DNA from 2 places in the Microbacterium tenebrionis genome. Region 1 is predicted to be linked to the other one. Evidence: predicted binding sites of a transcription regulator. Region 1 holds the regulator's gene; the other holds the start of a gene.

What was found. Region 1 encodes HrcA, which represses chaperone genes, less so after heat shock. Its sites were predicted from a motif close to TTNGCACTCGNNNNNNNCGAGTGCNAA; they were not measured.
Region 2: the regulator HrcA is predicted to act here: its motif matches at 3,282-3,308, upstream of groES (co-chaperone GroES).

Annotation. Positions count from the first base shown of each region.
Region 1 is NZ_JAGTTM010000003.1:182,012-189,740, forward strand. It holds gene KEC56_RS10000 (ABC transporter permease) at 1-817, opposite strand, end outside; gene lepA (translation elongation factor 4) at 1,050-2,900, shown strand; gene KEC56_RS10010 (DUF1990 domain-containing protein) at 2,955-3,605, shown strand; gene hemW (radical SAM family heme chaperone HemW) at 3,605-4,822, shown strand; gene hrcA (heat-inducible transcriptional repressor HrcA) at 4,877-5,911, shown strand; gene dnaJ (molecular chaperone DnaJ) at 5,951-7,063, shown strand; gene KEC56_RS10030 (16S rRNA (uracil(1498)-N(3))-methyltransferase) at 7,104-7,729, shown strand, end outside.
Region 2 is NZ_JAGTTM010000002.1:741,348-749,076, forward strand. It holds gene KEC56_RS08825 (ABC transporter ATP-binding protein) at 1-399, shown strand, start outside; gene KEC56_RS08830 (ABC transporter substrate-binding protein) at 503-1,765, opposite strand; gene rarD (EamA family transporter RarD) at 1,889-2,806, opposite strand; gene groES (co-chaperone GroES) at 2,899-3,195, opposite strand; gene KEC56_RS08845 (THUMP-like domain-containing protein) at 3,326-4,585, shown strand; gene KEC56_RS08850 (hypothetical protein) at 5,837-6,385, opposite strand; gene tsaD (tRNA (adenosine(37)-N6)-threonylcarbamoyltransferase complex transferase subunit TsaD) at 6,382-7,476, opposite strand; gene rimI (ribosomal protein S18-alanine N-acetyltransferase) at 7,473-7,729, opposite strand, start outside.

The sequences.
Region 1 (7,729 bases):
TCGTCTCGGTCAGGATCGCGCCGGTGAAGATGCCGGGGATGCTGAAGGCGACCTGCGTCGCGACCGGGATGAGCGAGGTGCGCAGCGCGTGCTTGCGGATCGCCTGCTGCTTGGTCAGGCCCTTGGCGCGTGCCGTGCGGACGTAATCGGCGTTGATGTTGTCCAGGAGCAGCGTGCGCTGGAGGAAGTGGGTTCCCGCGTAGCCCGTGATGACCAGGGCGATCGTGGGCAGGGTCACGTGCTGCAGTTTGTCGATGAGGACGGGGAAGAACCCTTCGACACCCTTGCTCGCCGCCCCGGTGACGAAGAAGATCCGGGCGCCGAACAGGTCGTTGATCGCGATGGCGAGAAGGACCAGGCCGAGGGCTGCGACGATGACGTTGATGTTCATCGTGATGATCGAGGTCGCCTGGCCGATGCGGTCGGCGAGTTTGTACTGACGCGATGCGGTGTACACGCCGAGCGCGATGCCCAGCACGGTCATGATCACCGTTGCGCCGAGAACCAGCTCCGCGCTCACCCACATGCGGTAGGCGATCTGCTCGTTGACCGATCCGCCTGTCGGGCTGACACCCCAGTCCCAGCGGAACAGGATGGAGCTGAACCAGTTCCACCACCGCTCCCAGATCGGCACGGTGTCGCTGAGGTTGCGCGGCTCGAGGAGGTTGACGATCTGCTCTTCACTGAGCGGAGGGCGTCGACCGACGAAGTTGTTCCGGGGGTTCAGAAAGCCCCACGCAAGGAAGAACGTGATGTTGGTCGCCACCACGATCATCAGCAGCCAGCCGAGGAAACGGCGCAGGAGATACTTGATCAAGGTGTTGTCTTTCTCTTTGCAGGCGCGCTCGGGATCGGCCGACGCAACGCAGAGTCGGATGTATTCAAACATCTCTGGCTCTCATGTGCGACCGATCCGGACAGCGTCTGGTACGGAGTCGGGTTGCAACTGACACTCGGTGTCGCCGATCTGTACAGGGCAACCTCGCGAGACTATCACCGGTCATAGCGAATCGAGCATTAGGTGCGCCTGACCGTAGACTGCTGGAGACATGTCACCACGCGCCCTCACCCCGCTCTCGCCTGCCGCAACGCCGCCGGCGCAGATCCGGAACTTCTGCATCATCGCCCACATCGACCACGGCAAGTCGACTCTCGCCGACCGCATGCTGCAGATCACCGGTGTCGTCTCCGACCGCGACATGCGGGCGCAGTACCTCGACCGCATGGACATCGAGCGCGAGCGGGGCATCACGATCAAGAGCCAGGCCGTCCGGATGCCGTGGGACGTCGACGGCGGGACCTACGCCCTGAACATGATCGACACCCCGGGACACGTCGACTTCACGTACGAGGTGTCGCGCTCGCTCGCGGCGTGCGAGGGCGCGATCCTGCTCGTCGACGCCGCTCAGGGCATCGAGGCCCAGACCCTGGCGAACCTCTATCTGGCGCTCGAGAACGATCTGCACATCATCCCCGTGCTCAACAAGATCGATCTGCCTGCAGCCGACCCCGACCGCTTCGCGAAGGAGCTCGCCGACCTCATCGGCGGCGACCCCGACGACGTGCTGCGCGTATCCGGTAAGACCGGTGTCGGCGTCGAGGAGCTCCTCGACCGCATCGTCGCCGACGTCCCGGCTCCCGTCGGGGATGCCGAAGCGCCGGCCCGGGCGATGATCTTCGACTCGGTGTACGACGCGTACCGCGGCGTCGTCACCTACGTGCGCATGGTTGATGGGAAGCTCGAGCCGCGCGAGCGCATCCAGATGATGTCGACCCACGCCAACCACGAGCTCCTCGAGATCGGCGTGTCGAGCCCGGAGCCGATCCCGTCGAAGGGGCTCGGCGTCGGTGAGGTGGGCTACCTCATCACCGGTGTGAAGGACGTGCGCCAGTCGAAGGTCGGCGACACTGTCACGACGAGCCGGGACGGCGCGACGCAGGCGCTGGCGGGCTACACCGATCCCAAGCCCATGGTCTTCTCCGGCATCTACCCGATCGACGGCAGCGACTACGCCGAGCTGCGCGAGGCGCTCGACAAGCTGAAGCTGTCCGATGCTTCCCTGCAGTACGAGCCGGAGACCTCCGTCGCCCTCGGCTTCGGCTTCCGATGCGGGTTCCTGGGGCTCCTGCACCTCGAGATCATCACCGAGCGGCTCAGCCGCGAGTTCGGGCTCGACCTCATCACGACGGCTCCGAGCGTGATCTACGAGGTGACCACCGACACCGGCGACACGGTCATGGTCACGAACCCGAGCGAGTACCCGGACGGGCGTGTGGCATCGGTCGCCGAGCCCATGGTGAAGACGGCGATCCTGCTGCCCAAGGACTACGTGGGCACCGTGATGGAGCTGTGCCAGTCGCGCCGCGGATCGCTGCTGGGCATGGAGTACTTCTCGGAGGAGCGCGTCGAGCTGCGGTACATGATGCCGCTCGGCGAGATCGTGTTCGACTTCTTCGATCACCTGAAGTCCAAGACGCAGGGGTATGCGAGCCTCGACTACGAGCCCGCCGGGCAGCAGACCGCCGACCTCGTCAAGGTCGACATCCTGCTGCAGGGCGACAAGGTCGATGCGTTCAGCGCGATCGTGCACCGCGACAAGGCCTACTCCTACGGGACGCTCATGACGGAGCGCCTGCGCAAGCTCATCCCCAGGCAGAACTTCGAGGTCCCCATCCAGGCCGCCATCGGCGCGCGGATCATCGCCCGCGAGACCATCCGCGCACTGCGCAAGGACGTGCTCGCCAAGTGCTACGGCGGTGACATCAGCCGCAAGCGCAAGCTGCTCGAGAAGCAGAAGGAGGGCAAGAAGCGCATGAAGATGGTCGGCCGCGTCGAGGTCCCTCAGGAAGCGTTCATCGCGGCGCTCTCCGGCGACGTCGACGGCAAGGACAAGAAGTAGCAGGACGTGCCCCGTCCGGGGCATCGTTCAGGTAACGGAAGTAATCTGGATCTCATGCGGCGCGGAACTTTCCGAGACGACACGGTCGACTATGCGGCGGTCGGGGCGACGCACGCGCCCGATCTCATGCAGTATCCGCCGGAGCGCAGCGTCCCCGCCGAGGAGACCTGGCGGCTGGGCAGCGGCGAGGAGCGGTTCCGCACAGCCGGAGACGCCCTGCTGTCGTGGACGGCGCAGCGCGCCGCAGGTCTGAGCGTCGAGGACGTGCGCCCGGCATCCGGCCCCGCGTACGCAGGAGTGAGCTTCGACGCCGACGGCAATCCGGTCGCGCCGAGCAAGCGCGAGGTCGAGCAGCGCTTCGACGCGGAGGGCACGCCCTTCGCCGGACCCGGCATGACGCTGCGGCTGCGCGGACGCGTGGCCCGCATGCGTGCGGATGCCGAACTGCGCGTGATCTCGGTCACCGAGGAGGCGCGCCGGATCGGCCTCGTGCTCGGCACCATGGGCGGCTCCGTCGTCAGCGGCGAGGAACTCTTCGACATCGAGTGGCGCGACGACGACTCGGTCTGGTTCACCGTGCGTGCGTTCGATGCGCCCAACTCCGTGCTGTACCGGATGGTTCCCGGCCTGCTCAGGCGGCGTCGCAAGGAGCTGTTCGCCCGGTACCTGCGGGCGATCTCACCGCTGTACACCACGCCTCTGTGATGGCGGGACCACTGCCGATCGGCGATCCAGCCCCCCGCGACGGTGCGCTCCCCGCAGATCTCCCCATCGATCGGGATACGCCGTTCTCGGCATACCTCCACGTTCCGTTCTGCCGCGTGCGCTGCGGCTACTGCGACTTCAACACCTACACGTCGGGGGAACTGCGCGGAGCACGTCAGGACGAGTACGCCAACACACTGATCAGGGAGATCGCGCTGGCCGGGCGGGTGCTCGGCGACGCCGGCGCCCTGCGCCCGATGGACACGGTGTTCTTCGGCGGCGGTACGCCGACGCTCCTGCCGCCGGGCGACCTGGCGCGGATGCTGGATGCCGCCGTATCGGCATTCGGCATCACTGACGGCGCCGAGGTCACGGTCGAGGCGAATCCGGACACGGTGACGCCCGAGGTCGCCCGCACCCTTGCGGATGCTGGCGTGACACGGCTCTCGGTCGGCATGCAGTCGGCCGTGCCGCACGTGCTCGCAGCGCTCGATCGCACGCACCGCCCGGAGAACGTGCGGACGGCGGTCGACGCCGCGCGGGAGGCGGGCCTCGCCGTGAGCGTCGACCTCATCTACGGTGCCCCCGGCGAATCGCTCGCCGACTGGGAGGCCTCTCTGGACGCCGCGACCGCACTCGAGTCCGATCATGTCTCGGCCTACGCGCTGATCATCGAGGACGGCACCAAGCTCGCCAGGCAGATCCGTCGCGGCGAGGTGCCGGCCCCGGACGACGACGTTCAGGCAGACATGTACGAGCTCGCCGATGAGCGTCTCGCGGCAGCAGGTTTCGACTGGTACGAGGTGAGCAACTGGGCCAGGGGCGACGACCAGCGCTCGCGCCACAATCTCGCGTACTGGCGGGGCAGCGACTGGTGGGGCTTCGGGCCGGGTGCGCACAGCCACGTCGCGGGGCTCCGCTGGTGGAATGTGAAGCACCCGGCGGCGTACGCGCAGCGGCTCGCGGCATCCGAATCGCCCGCGGCGGGCACCGAGCGTCCCGACCGTGAGGCACACCTGCTCGAGCGGGTGCTGCTGGAGACGCGCCTGGCGGACGGCATGGCGATCGTCGATCTTCCTGAGGCGACGCGCCCGAGGGTCGCAGGTCTGATCGCTGACGGCCTGGTGGATGCTGGAGCCGCGATCCGCGGCCGCGTCAGACTGACCCTGAAGGGGCGTCTTCTGGCCGACGCGGTGGTGCGCGAGCTGACCGATTAGCTCAGCGAGTAGAATTGGCACTCTGAGTATTCGAGTGCCAGAGAGGAGCGCATGATGGTCTCAGAACGTGGACTTCAAGTGCTCCGCGCGATCGTGCAGGACTACGTCGAGACGCACGAGCCCGTCGGCAGCAAGTCGATCGTAGACCGACACTCCTTCGGCGTCTCAGCCGCGACGATCCGCAACGACATGGCGCTCCTCGAGGACGAGGAGCTCATCACGGCGCCGCACACCTCATCGGGCCGGGTGCCGACGGACAAGGGCTACCGGGTCTTCGTCAACCATCTCGCGCAGCTGCGTCCGCTCTCGGGCGCGCAGCGCACCGCGATCGAGTCGTTCCTCACGGACCCGGCAGACCTCGACGACCTCATGGCGCGGACCGTGCGCGTGCTGACGCAGCTGACCGGCCAGGTCGCCCTCGCGCAGTACCCGTCGTTCGCCCGTGCGCATCTGACGCACATCGAACTCGTCTCGCTCGCTCCCAACAGGCTGCTCGTCGTGCTCGTGACGGACGCGGGCGGGGTCTCGCAGCGCATCGCCGTGCTGCCCGCCGATCTCGACGAGTCCGACGTCGCCGTGCTGCGGGCGCGGCTTTCGGCTCAGTTGATGGGGCAGACCGTGCGGGAGGCGACCGACCGCGTCCAGACGCTCGGCGAGGGATCCGAGGGAACACGCGTGGATCAGGCGATCAGGCTGCTCGCCGGGATCATCGGCGAGGAGATCGCGGAGTTCCGCCAGGAGCGGCTCGTGATGGCGGGGGCGGCGACACTCGCCCGGCGCGAACAGGACTTCCGCGGCAGCATCCATCCTCTGCTCGAAGCGATCGAGGAGCAGGTGACGCTGCTGCGGCTGATGAGCGAGATGATCACGGACGAGCAGGGCCTCGCGGCGAGCATCGGCACCGAGAACGAGGCGTTCGGGCTGCCGGAGGCGTCGATCGTCGCGAGCAACTACCTGACGCCGGGCGGGACGGCGCGCGTCGGCGTGATGGGCCCGACCCGCATGGACTATCCGAGTAACCTCGCGGCGGCGCGGGCCGTGGCCCGCTACCTGTCCAGGCTGCTCGATGAGGACGAGGCCGGCCGCTGAGCGGCTCGGCCGGAAGCACGCACACGCAGGAAGGTGATTGTGGCGGACCACTACGAGGTCCTCGGGGTGTCGCGAGACGCGTCGACGGATGAGATCAAGAAGGCCTACCGGAAGCTGGCGCGTCAGCTGCACCCGGATGTGAACCCGGGTGAGGATGCTGCGGAGCGGTTCAAGCTCGTCACGCACGCGTACGACGTGCTCGGCGACGAGGACTCCCGTCGCCGCTACGACATGGGCGGCGGGGACGGTGCCGGAGGAGACTTCGGTGGCTTCGGCGGCTTCGGCGACATCTTCGAGACGTTCTTCGGAGCGGCTCAGGGCGGCGGACGCGGCGGGCGGCCCCGGTCGCGCAGGGAGCGGGGCCAGGACGCCCTGGTGCGCGTGACCCTCGACCTCGGCGACGTCGTCTTCGGCGCCCACCGCGAGATCGAGGTCGACACCGCCGTGCTGTGCGAGACGTGCCAGGGATCGTGCACGCAGCCGGGCACGTCACCCGTCACCTGCGATATCTGCCACGGTACGGGCCACGTCCAGCGCCAGGTGCGCAGCCTGCTCGGCAACGTCGTCACCTCGCAGCCGTGTGGCAGCTGCCAGGGCTACGGCACCGTCATCCCGCATCCGTGCGCGACGTGCAACGGCCAGGGACGCGTGCGCTCGCGCCGCACGGTGTCGCTCGACATCCCCGCCGGTGTCGAGACCGGGCTGCGGCTGCAGCTGCCAGGCTCCGGCGAGGTCGGACAGGCCGGCGGACCGAACGGCGACCTGTACGTCGAGGTGACCGTCTCGCCGCACGCCGCGTTCAGCCGCGACGGCGACGACCTCCTCGCGACGCTGGAGGTCTCGATGGCCGACGCCATCCTCGGGACGGAGACCTCGATCGACGGCCTCGACGGCAATGTCGATCTCGAGATCCGGCCGGGCGTGCAGTCCGGTGACGTGCTCACGATCAAGGGCCGGGGCATCACGCCACTGCGCGGCAACCAGCGTGGCGATCTGCGGGTCGGCGTGCAGGTGGTGACTCCCACCAAGCTCGACTCGGCGCAGCGCGCCCTCATCGAGGACTTCGCGAAGAAGCAGAAGGCGCCCGGTCCTCAGTTGGCGCAGTTCCAGCAGGGGCTGTTCTCGAAGCTCCGCGACCGCTTCAAGCACTGAACATCCCGTACTGACCGTCTCTGGACCGATCGGAGAACCCATGGCCCTGCACTTCCTCGTCGAGAGTTGCGCCGGCGCCGCCGTCGGCGACATCGTGGAGCTGATGGGTGCCGAGGCGAAGCACGCGGCCGTCGTCCGGCGAGTGCGCGTGGGGGAGTCGGTCACGCTCGGCGACGGACGCGGCGTTTGGCTCGAGGGCGAGGTGCGGAATGCGTCGCCCTCCCGCGTCGACGTCCTGATCACCGGGCGTTCGGCGACGGAGGCGCCGCCAGTGAGACTGATCCTCGCGCAGGCGCTCGCGAAGGGCGATCGCGACGAGCTCGCGGTGCAGGCCGCGTGCGAACTCGGCGTCGACGAGGTCATGCCCTGGCAGGCATCCCGCAGCGTCTCGCGTTGGGAGGGCCCGAAGGCTGTGAAGGGCCGCGAGCGCTGGGCGACGATCGTCCGCGAGGCGGCCAAGCAGGCGCACCGGCCGTGGGTGCCCGCCGTCGCCGAGCCCGCGTCGACCGCTCAGCTGATCGCCCGCTCCGAGGGCGCGCGGATGCTGGTGCTCGATCCGGCGGCGACGACTCCGCTGTCGCACCTCGCCGCAGACGATCGCGACCTGGTGCTCGTCGTCGGTCCCGAGGGCGGGATCTCGCCCGAGGAGCTGGCCGCCTTCGAGGC
Region 2 (7,729 bases), on a different contig from region 1:
CGCGTCTTCTCGGAGCGCCTGGATTTCGTCACCGGCATCTTCGCCGAGCTCGGCAAGCGACTCAAGCAGCGTGCGGGTTCGCTCTCGGGCGGTGAGCGGCAGATGGTTGCGATGGGTCGCGCCCTGATGATGGATCCGGCTGTGCTGCTGCTGGACGAGCCGTCGGCCGGCCTCTCCCCCGTCCGTCAGGACGACGCGTTCATCCGCGTCTCCGACATCAACAAGGCGGGCGTGACGACCATCATGGTCGAGCAGAACGCGCGCCGCTGCCTGCAGATCTGCGATCGCGGCTATGTGCTCGATCAGGGCCACGACGCTCACACCGGCACCGGACGCGAGCTGCTGGCCGACCCGAAGGTCATCGGCCTGTACCTGGGAACGCTGGGTCAGGAGGACTGACCTCTAGCACCCCCGCAAGCTGCGCACAGCGCTCAGCGCACACTGAGCACAGCGCACACGAGAAGGCCCCGGGCTCGCGCCCGGGGCCTTCTCGTTCACCCGATCAGTTGACGCGGGTGTGGGTGTTGTCGGCACCGTACTGGAAGATGCCGATCGACGCCTCCGTCGGGTCGCCGGCGTCGTCGAATCCGATGCCTCCGGAGTATCCGTCGTAGTCGGCGGTGCCCCCGCCGAGGATGATGTCGGCGCAGTCGGCGAACGAGTCGCACTTCTCGCCGTCGCCGGAGCCGCCCGAGACCTCCTGCAGCTTCGAGGCGATGTCGGCCGGGTCGGTCGAGTTCGCCGCGAGGGATGCGAGAGCGAGCAGCACGGTCGCGTCGTACGACTCGGCCGCGTAGTTGAAGTCGACGAGCTCGTTGCCGTCGCCCTGCTCCAGCCACTGCGCCTTCAGGCGCTCCTGGAAGTCATCCGCGAGGACGGGGCCGGGCTGCGTGCCCTTCGAGCCCTCGATGGAGACCGGCATGTCGTCACCCCACTGCGAGATGTTCCCGTCGACGAAGTAGAACTTCGAGCTGTCGAACCCGCTGTTCACGAACGAGGGGACGATGGTCGAGGTCTCCTCGAAGCCGATCACCGCGATCGCGTCGGGGTTGGCGGCGAGGATGGTCGACACCTGGGCGCTGAAGTTGGTGTCACCGGCGTTGTACGACTCGCTGGCGACGACCTCGCCGCCGCTGGCGGTGAAGGTCTCGTTGACGACCTTCTCCAGGCCCGTGCCGTACGCGTCGTTCAGGTAGATGATGCCCAGTGCCTGGTTGCCGTCCTCTGCGATCAGGTTGCCGAGCACTTCGCCCTGGAGCAGGTCGCTGGGCGCTGTGCGCCAGTACAGGTTGTCGTCGTCCCACGTCGTGAAGTCCGGCGAGGTGTTCGCCGGGGAGAACGTGATGACCCCTGCGCTGACTGCCTGGTCGAGGAACAGCTTCGTGACACCGGACGAGGCGGCTCCGATCAGCGCTGAGACGTCGGAACCGAGCAGCTTGGGAACCGTGGTCTCGTACGCCTTGTTGTCGGGGTCACCCGAGTCACCGTACTGGACCTCGACCGTGATGCCCTTGGCCGCCTCGTTGATCTCGGCGGTCGCGAGTCCGACACCGGCTTCCTCGGGCGGACCGAGGTAGCTCAGCGCACCCGTCTGCGGCAGAACGGTGCCGATGCTGAGAGTGAGGTCCTCACGGTCGGCCGAAGGCGCGGAGGACTCGGATGGGGTCGTTCCCCCAGAGCACCCGGCCAGGATGAGTGCGCTCGCACCGACTGCGGCGACAGTGCCGTAGACCCTGCGTGCACGCGAGCTTGAGAAGATGCTCATGCTGCTCCTTGCTTGTTTCTGTCGGCCCGATCAGACTCGGGCGCCTGATCGGTTTCCACAAACGTAGCCGTGAGACAGTCACGGAATTGTTGCGATGCGTTAACGGTGTGAAACAGTCCAGTCTCAGATCGGTAACGGCGGACGCCTGCGTCGTGTGAGCAATAGATCGACCACGAATACGCCGACCGCGACCCACACGATGATGAAGCCGATCCAGCGCTCCGGCGGCATCGGCTCGTGCAGGATGAGCACGCCGGTGAGGAACTGCATGATCGGGGTGATGAACTGGATCATCCCGATGATCGCCAGGTCGATCCGCCGCGCGCCGGAGGCGAACAGCAGCAGCGGCACGGCGGTGACGACGCCGGCGAACAGCAGCAGCGCCGTGTGCCAGGCCCCGACCGAGCCGAAGGTGATCCCGGTCGTATGGGCCACGATGACGAGCTGCACAACAGCGATCGGGATGAGCCAGAGTGATTCCAGGGTCAGACCGCTCACGGCATCCACCGCCGGGCCGATCTTCTTCTTGATGAGCCCGTAGACGCCGAATGACGCCGTCAGCGACAAGGCGATCCACGGGAACGATCCGTAGGCGAGGATGATCACGACGACGGCGAGCGCGGCGATACCGATCGCGACCCACTGCAGTCGGCGGATGCGTTCGTGCAGCACGAAGACGCCGAGCAGCACGGTGGTGATCGGGTTGATGAAGTAGCCCAGCGCCGTCTCGACGACCCGGTCGCTGAGGGTGCCGATCAGGAACACCTGCCAGTTGACGTAGATGAGCACGCCGGCCAGGGCCGTCCAGCCCAGCAGACGGGGCTGCCGCACGATTGCGAGGATGCGGCACCACCCGCGCGTGAATGTCAGAAGCAGCACGCAGAACACGAACGAGAACAGCACGCGTGCGGCCACGATCTCCCACGGGCCCGTCGGCACCAGCAGCAGGAAGTACAGCGGCAGAACGCCCCACAGGACGTACGCGCCGCCGGCGTAGGCGACGCCCGCCGCGCGTGTTCTGGCAGCGGCATCCGGGTTCACAGATTCACCCTAGCCGCCGCAGGAACGACGAAGGTCCGGATGCCGTAGCATCCGGACCTTCGAGGAACTGCGCGGTCGCTGAGCTTGGAGCGTCAGCGGACGACGACGGCGAGGACGTCGCGGGCCGACAGGACGAGGAACTCGTCTGCGCCGAACTTCACCTCGGTACCGCCGTACTTGCTGTAGAGCACGCGGTCGCCGACGGCGACGTCGAGCGGAACGCGGTTGCCGTTGTCATCGATGCGGCCGGGGCCGACCGCCACGACCTCGCCCTCCTGGGGCTTCTCCTTGGCGGTGTCGGGGATGACCAGGCCACTCGCGGTGGTCTGCTCGGCCTCGACCTGCTTGATGACGATGCGGTCCTCGAGCGGCTTGATGGAAACCGACACGGTCTACCTCTTCTTTCTTGACGCTGACACGAAAGACTCGTTCGCACTCTCAACCCGAGAGTGCTAATCACAGTGTAGGCGCTCGGTTGGCACTCATGCAATGCGAGTGCCAACCCCGTACGCTGGGCGGGTGGAGATGTCCGAGCTGACCGCGCTGCTCACCCCCGAGGGGCTGCGCCTCCTCGACGAGGTCGGGGCCATCGGCACGACCGCCGAGGTCGCGCAGACCGTGTCGCGACTGCGGCAGGCGGGCCACTCCCCCGATCTCGTGTCCGCCGTCGTCAGCCAGGCGCATCTGCGCACGAAAGGTGCATCGAAGTTCGGCGGTTTCGCCGAGCGGATGCTGTTCACGAGGGCCGGCCTCGAGCAGGCGACGCGTCTGGGGGTCGCCGCCCGCCACGCCGGCCGCATGCGCCGCGCGGGGATCGAGCAGGTCGCCGACCTGGGCTGCGGCATCGGCGGAGACTCCCTCGCATTCGCGGGCGCAGGGCTGCGCGTGCAGGCTGTGGATACCGACGAGGTCACCGCAGCCATCGCTGCCTACAACCTCGCGCCGTTCGGCTCCGACGCCGAGGTCCAGCACGGCACGGCCGAGGACTTCGTGAGCGCGAACTTCGGAGAAACGCACGAACCTCGCACGAATTCCGCAAATTCCTCCGAAGGAGCCGCACTTCTGCGAAGGGAGCGCACGGCGGTGTGGCTCGATCCTGCCCGCAGGACGAGCGGGCACAGCGAGACCAGGCGGGTCGCGGCATCCGACTACTCCCCCTCGCTCGACTGGGCCTTCGATCTGGCGCAGCGCATGCCCGTCGGCATCAAGCTCGGCCCCGCCCATGACCGGGATGCGCTGCCGGCGGATGCCGAGGCGCAGTGGGTGTCGGCGGACGGGAGCGTGGTCGAGCTGGTGGTGTGGTCCGGCATCCTCGCCCGCGAGGGCGTGCGGCGCTCGGCGCTGGTGATCCGCGGCGACGAGTCGCACGAGATGACCGCGGGGGCGGATGCCGAGGACGCCGAGGTGCGTGAGCTCGGCGCGTTCCTGCACGAGCCCGACGGCGCCGTCATCCGCGCGCGTCTGATCGGCGACGTCGCTCGGAGCCTGGATGCCGGGATGCTCGACCCGAAGATCGCCTATCTCACCGGGGATGCCGCCGTCACGAGCCCCTTCGTGCAGTCGTTCCGCGTGCGCGAGGTGACCGCGGCGAACCCTAAGGCGATCAGCCAGGTGCTGAAGGCGCACGATATCGGGACGCTCGAGATCAAGAAACGCGGGATGGACATCGACCCCGCCGCGTTCCGGAAGAAGCTCGCGCTGCGCGGCGACCGGACGGCGACGCTGATCCTGACCCGCGTCGGATCGCGGCGCCTGGCCATAATCGCCGACCGGCTCTGACCGTCAGGATCCAGTCTGTCGTCGATCGACGGCTCCTCGGTGAAGAAGTCGTCGAACATCGGATCGTCGGGCGAGGGCTCGATGACCTCACCGGTCTCGGGGTCGACCCTCACCGTCACCGGATGCCGCACGATCGTGAGCTGCGGACCACGGGTCGCGCTCTGGGTGACGATGTACTCCGTGGGGATGCCGCCGACGGTCGCGCTGAGCGTCAGGTCGCTCGCGACGTCTTCGGTGCAGGCCTCGACGACGTCGCCGTCCAGGACAGCGATGACGCACAGTCCTTGTCCAGCCCACTCGTAGAACACGGACGTGTCGCCATCGCTTCCGATGACGCTGAGATTCTGCGGCGCGTACCCCTCGGCCTCGATCTGCCGCAGCTGCGCCAGCTCGTCCTCGGTGTACTGCGACTCCCAGTCGTAGTTCTCCGGCCCCCACACCTGGATGTACGGCACCAGGTCCCCCGTCTGAGCACGGAGGATCGCGGCGGAGAGGGACTCGCCTGCCCGCTCCTGTCCTTCAGGGATCGTGATAGACGCATTAGGCCAGCCGTATTCGTCGATCTCGTCGAGCGACATGCACCCGCTCGATGTCTGCCCCGGCGCGGTGATGATGACACAGCGTTTCTGTCCCTGCGAGGCCTCGGCCCGCCAGACGACGACGCCGTCCTGCTCGGCGACGGCGACCACCGTGCCGGGGTCGTAATGCTTCTCGAGTTCGGCCAGCTCGTCGCCGTGCGCCGCGGTGAGCATGAAGGACTGCGCATCCCACCCCCAGATCGCCCAGCCGATGCCGAGCCCGATTCCCAGGGTCGCGACGACGGATGCCGCGATCAGACGCCAGCGGCCGCGTGACGGCGGTTCGGTCTCAGGGCAGGCTTCGGCGTCAGAGGGGGCCTCGGCATCAGAAGCGGCTTCAGCGTCAGAGGAGGCTTCGGCGCGCTCCGCTTGCTCAGCCCGTTTCGTCTCGCTTCGCTCGCCCAACGATCCGGTGAACTCCCCCGCGGAGTCCTCGTCGTGCGGGTCGTTGAGCGGAGGCGGCGCAGCCGCCGCAGACGACCCTTCGACAGGCTCAGGAACCACGGGCTGAGCGACCGCAGGGAGCCGAAGCCGCTCTTCCTCCCCAGCAGCACCCCGCCCCCGCCCTTCCAGCTCCTGCAACCGCGCGAGCTCGGCATCCGACAGCTCTCCGCCCGGCCCGTAGGCCTTCGCGCGCAGCATCCGCAGCTCTGCGGAGGAGTCGGTCATCGCGCTATCCGATCTGCTCGAACTGCATGGCCGCCCAGATGAGCCAGCCGAGACTGAAGATGGTCGCGGCAAGCCCGAGCACGAGCGCCCACGTCGCGATCGCCCTGCTCTCGACGGGCCGGCGCAGCGACATGATCGCCGCGATCACGGCGATCACCGCGAGCGGGATGCCCCAGCCGACGAACCACGACGCGACGAGGGCCACGATCGCCGCGACGAGCGCCCAGGGCGCGAGGCGGCTGTTGTCCTCGACGACCGGCTCGTCCGCCGGCGCCCACTGCACCGCGGGCATGCCGGCAGTGTCGGCCGGTCCGCTCGCGACGACGGGTTCGATGCCGACGGGACCGGTCGGCATGCGCGTGTACTCGCTGCGCCGCGCCCCGGGAACGCTCGTGCGGCCGGCGGGCTGCTCGACGTCGGGGCTCGGCGCCTCGACACGAGGATCGGCAGCGGCAGGCGCGAGATCGGCAGCGGAGGGCGCGGGGTCGGCAGCGGAAGACGCGAGGCCGGCAGCGGAGGGCGGCGGCGGATCGGGCTGCGTCGGATCGCTCATGCGGCGCTCCCCCTGGTGACATCCTCGGTGCGCTCGGCGACCTGGATCTCGGTGACCGGCAGCGTCGAGTCAGCACCGAAAGCGAGGGTCGACGGCCGGCGTCCGGACGCGATGAGGTCGGCGGCGAGGGCTGCGATCATGGCGCCGTTGTCGGTGCAGAGCGAGAGCGGCGGGATGCGCACGGTGACCCCCGCGGCGGCGGCCCGCTCGAGAGCGACCTCGCGCAGGCGCCTGTTGGCGATGACGCCTCCGCCCAGCAGCAGCCGCGGAACCCCCCGATCGGCGCAGGCCGCCAGCGCCTTCGTGACGAGCACGTCGACGACGGCCTCCCGGAAGCTCGCGGCGACATCGGCGACCGGCACGGGCACCCCCTCGGCCTCGGCGCGCTCCACCCAGCGGGCGACCGCGGTCTTCAGGCCCGAGAACGAGAAGTCGTAGCGGTGCTTCGCCATGTCGGTGCCCTTGGACAGTCCGCGCGGGAAGCGGATCGCCTTCGGGTCGCCGCCGACGGCTGCACGATCGATCTCGGGGCCGCCGGGGTACGGAAGCGACAGGAGCCGGGCGACCTTGTCGAACGCCTCCCCCGCCGCGTCGTCGATCGTCTCGCCGAGCAGTTCGACGTCGGTCGTGAGGTCGCGCACGTGCAGCAGGGAGGTGTGCCCTCCCGAGACGAGCAGGGCGATGGTCGGGTACTCCAGCGGGTCGGACTCCGGCGTCACGATGTCGGCCGCGATGTGGCCGACGAGATGGTTGACAGCGTACAGCGGCTTGTTCAGCGACACCGCGAGCCCCTTGGCCGCGCCGACGCCCACCATGAGGGCCCCCGCAAGGCCGGGACCGCTGGTGACGGCGATCGCGTCGAGGTCGGCGAGCGAGACCTGCGCTTCGGCGAGGGCCGCCTCGATCGCCGGCTGCAGAGCCTCGAGGTGGGCTCGCGCGGCGACCTCGGGCACCACACCGCCGTAGCGGGCGTGCTCGTCCATGCTCGAGGCGATCGTGTTCGACAGCAGGGTGCGGCCCCGGACGATCCCGATGCCGGTCTCGTCGCAGCTCGTCTCGATCCCGAGCACGAGAGGTTCGTTAGCGGTCACAGCTTCACCTTCATCACGATCGCGTCGACGTCGTCAGGCTGGTAGTAGCGCGGGCGGCGGCCGATCTCCTCGAACCCCTCCGAGCGGTACAGCCCCTCCGCGGACGGGTTGTCGACCCGCACCTCGAGGAAGACCTCGCGGGCGCCGCGGGCGGATGCCTCGGCGAGAAGCGCGCGCAGCATCGCGCGGCCGCGGCCCTCTCCCCTGCGCGACTCGGCGAGCGCGATGGTCTGGATGTCGGCATCCGCGTTCC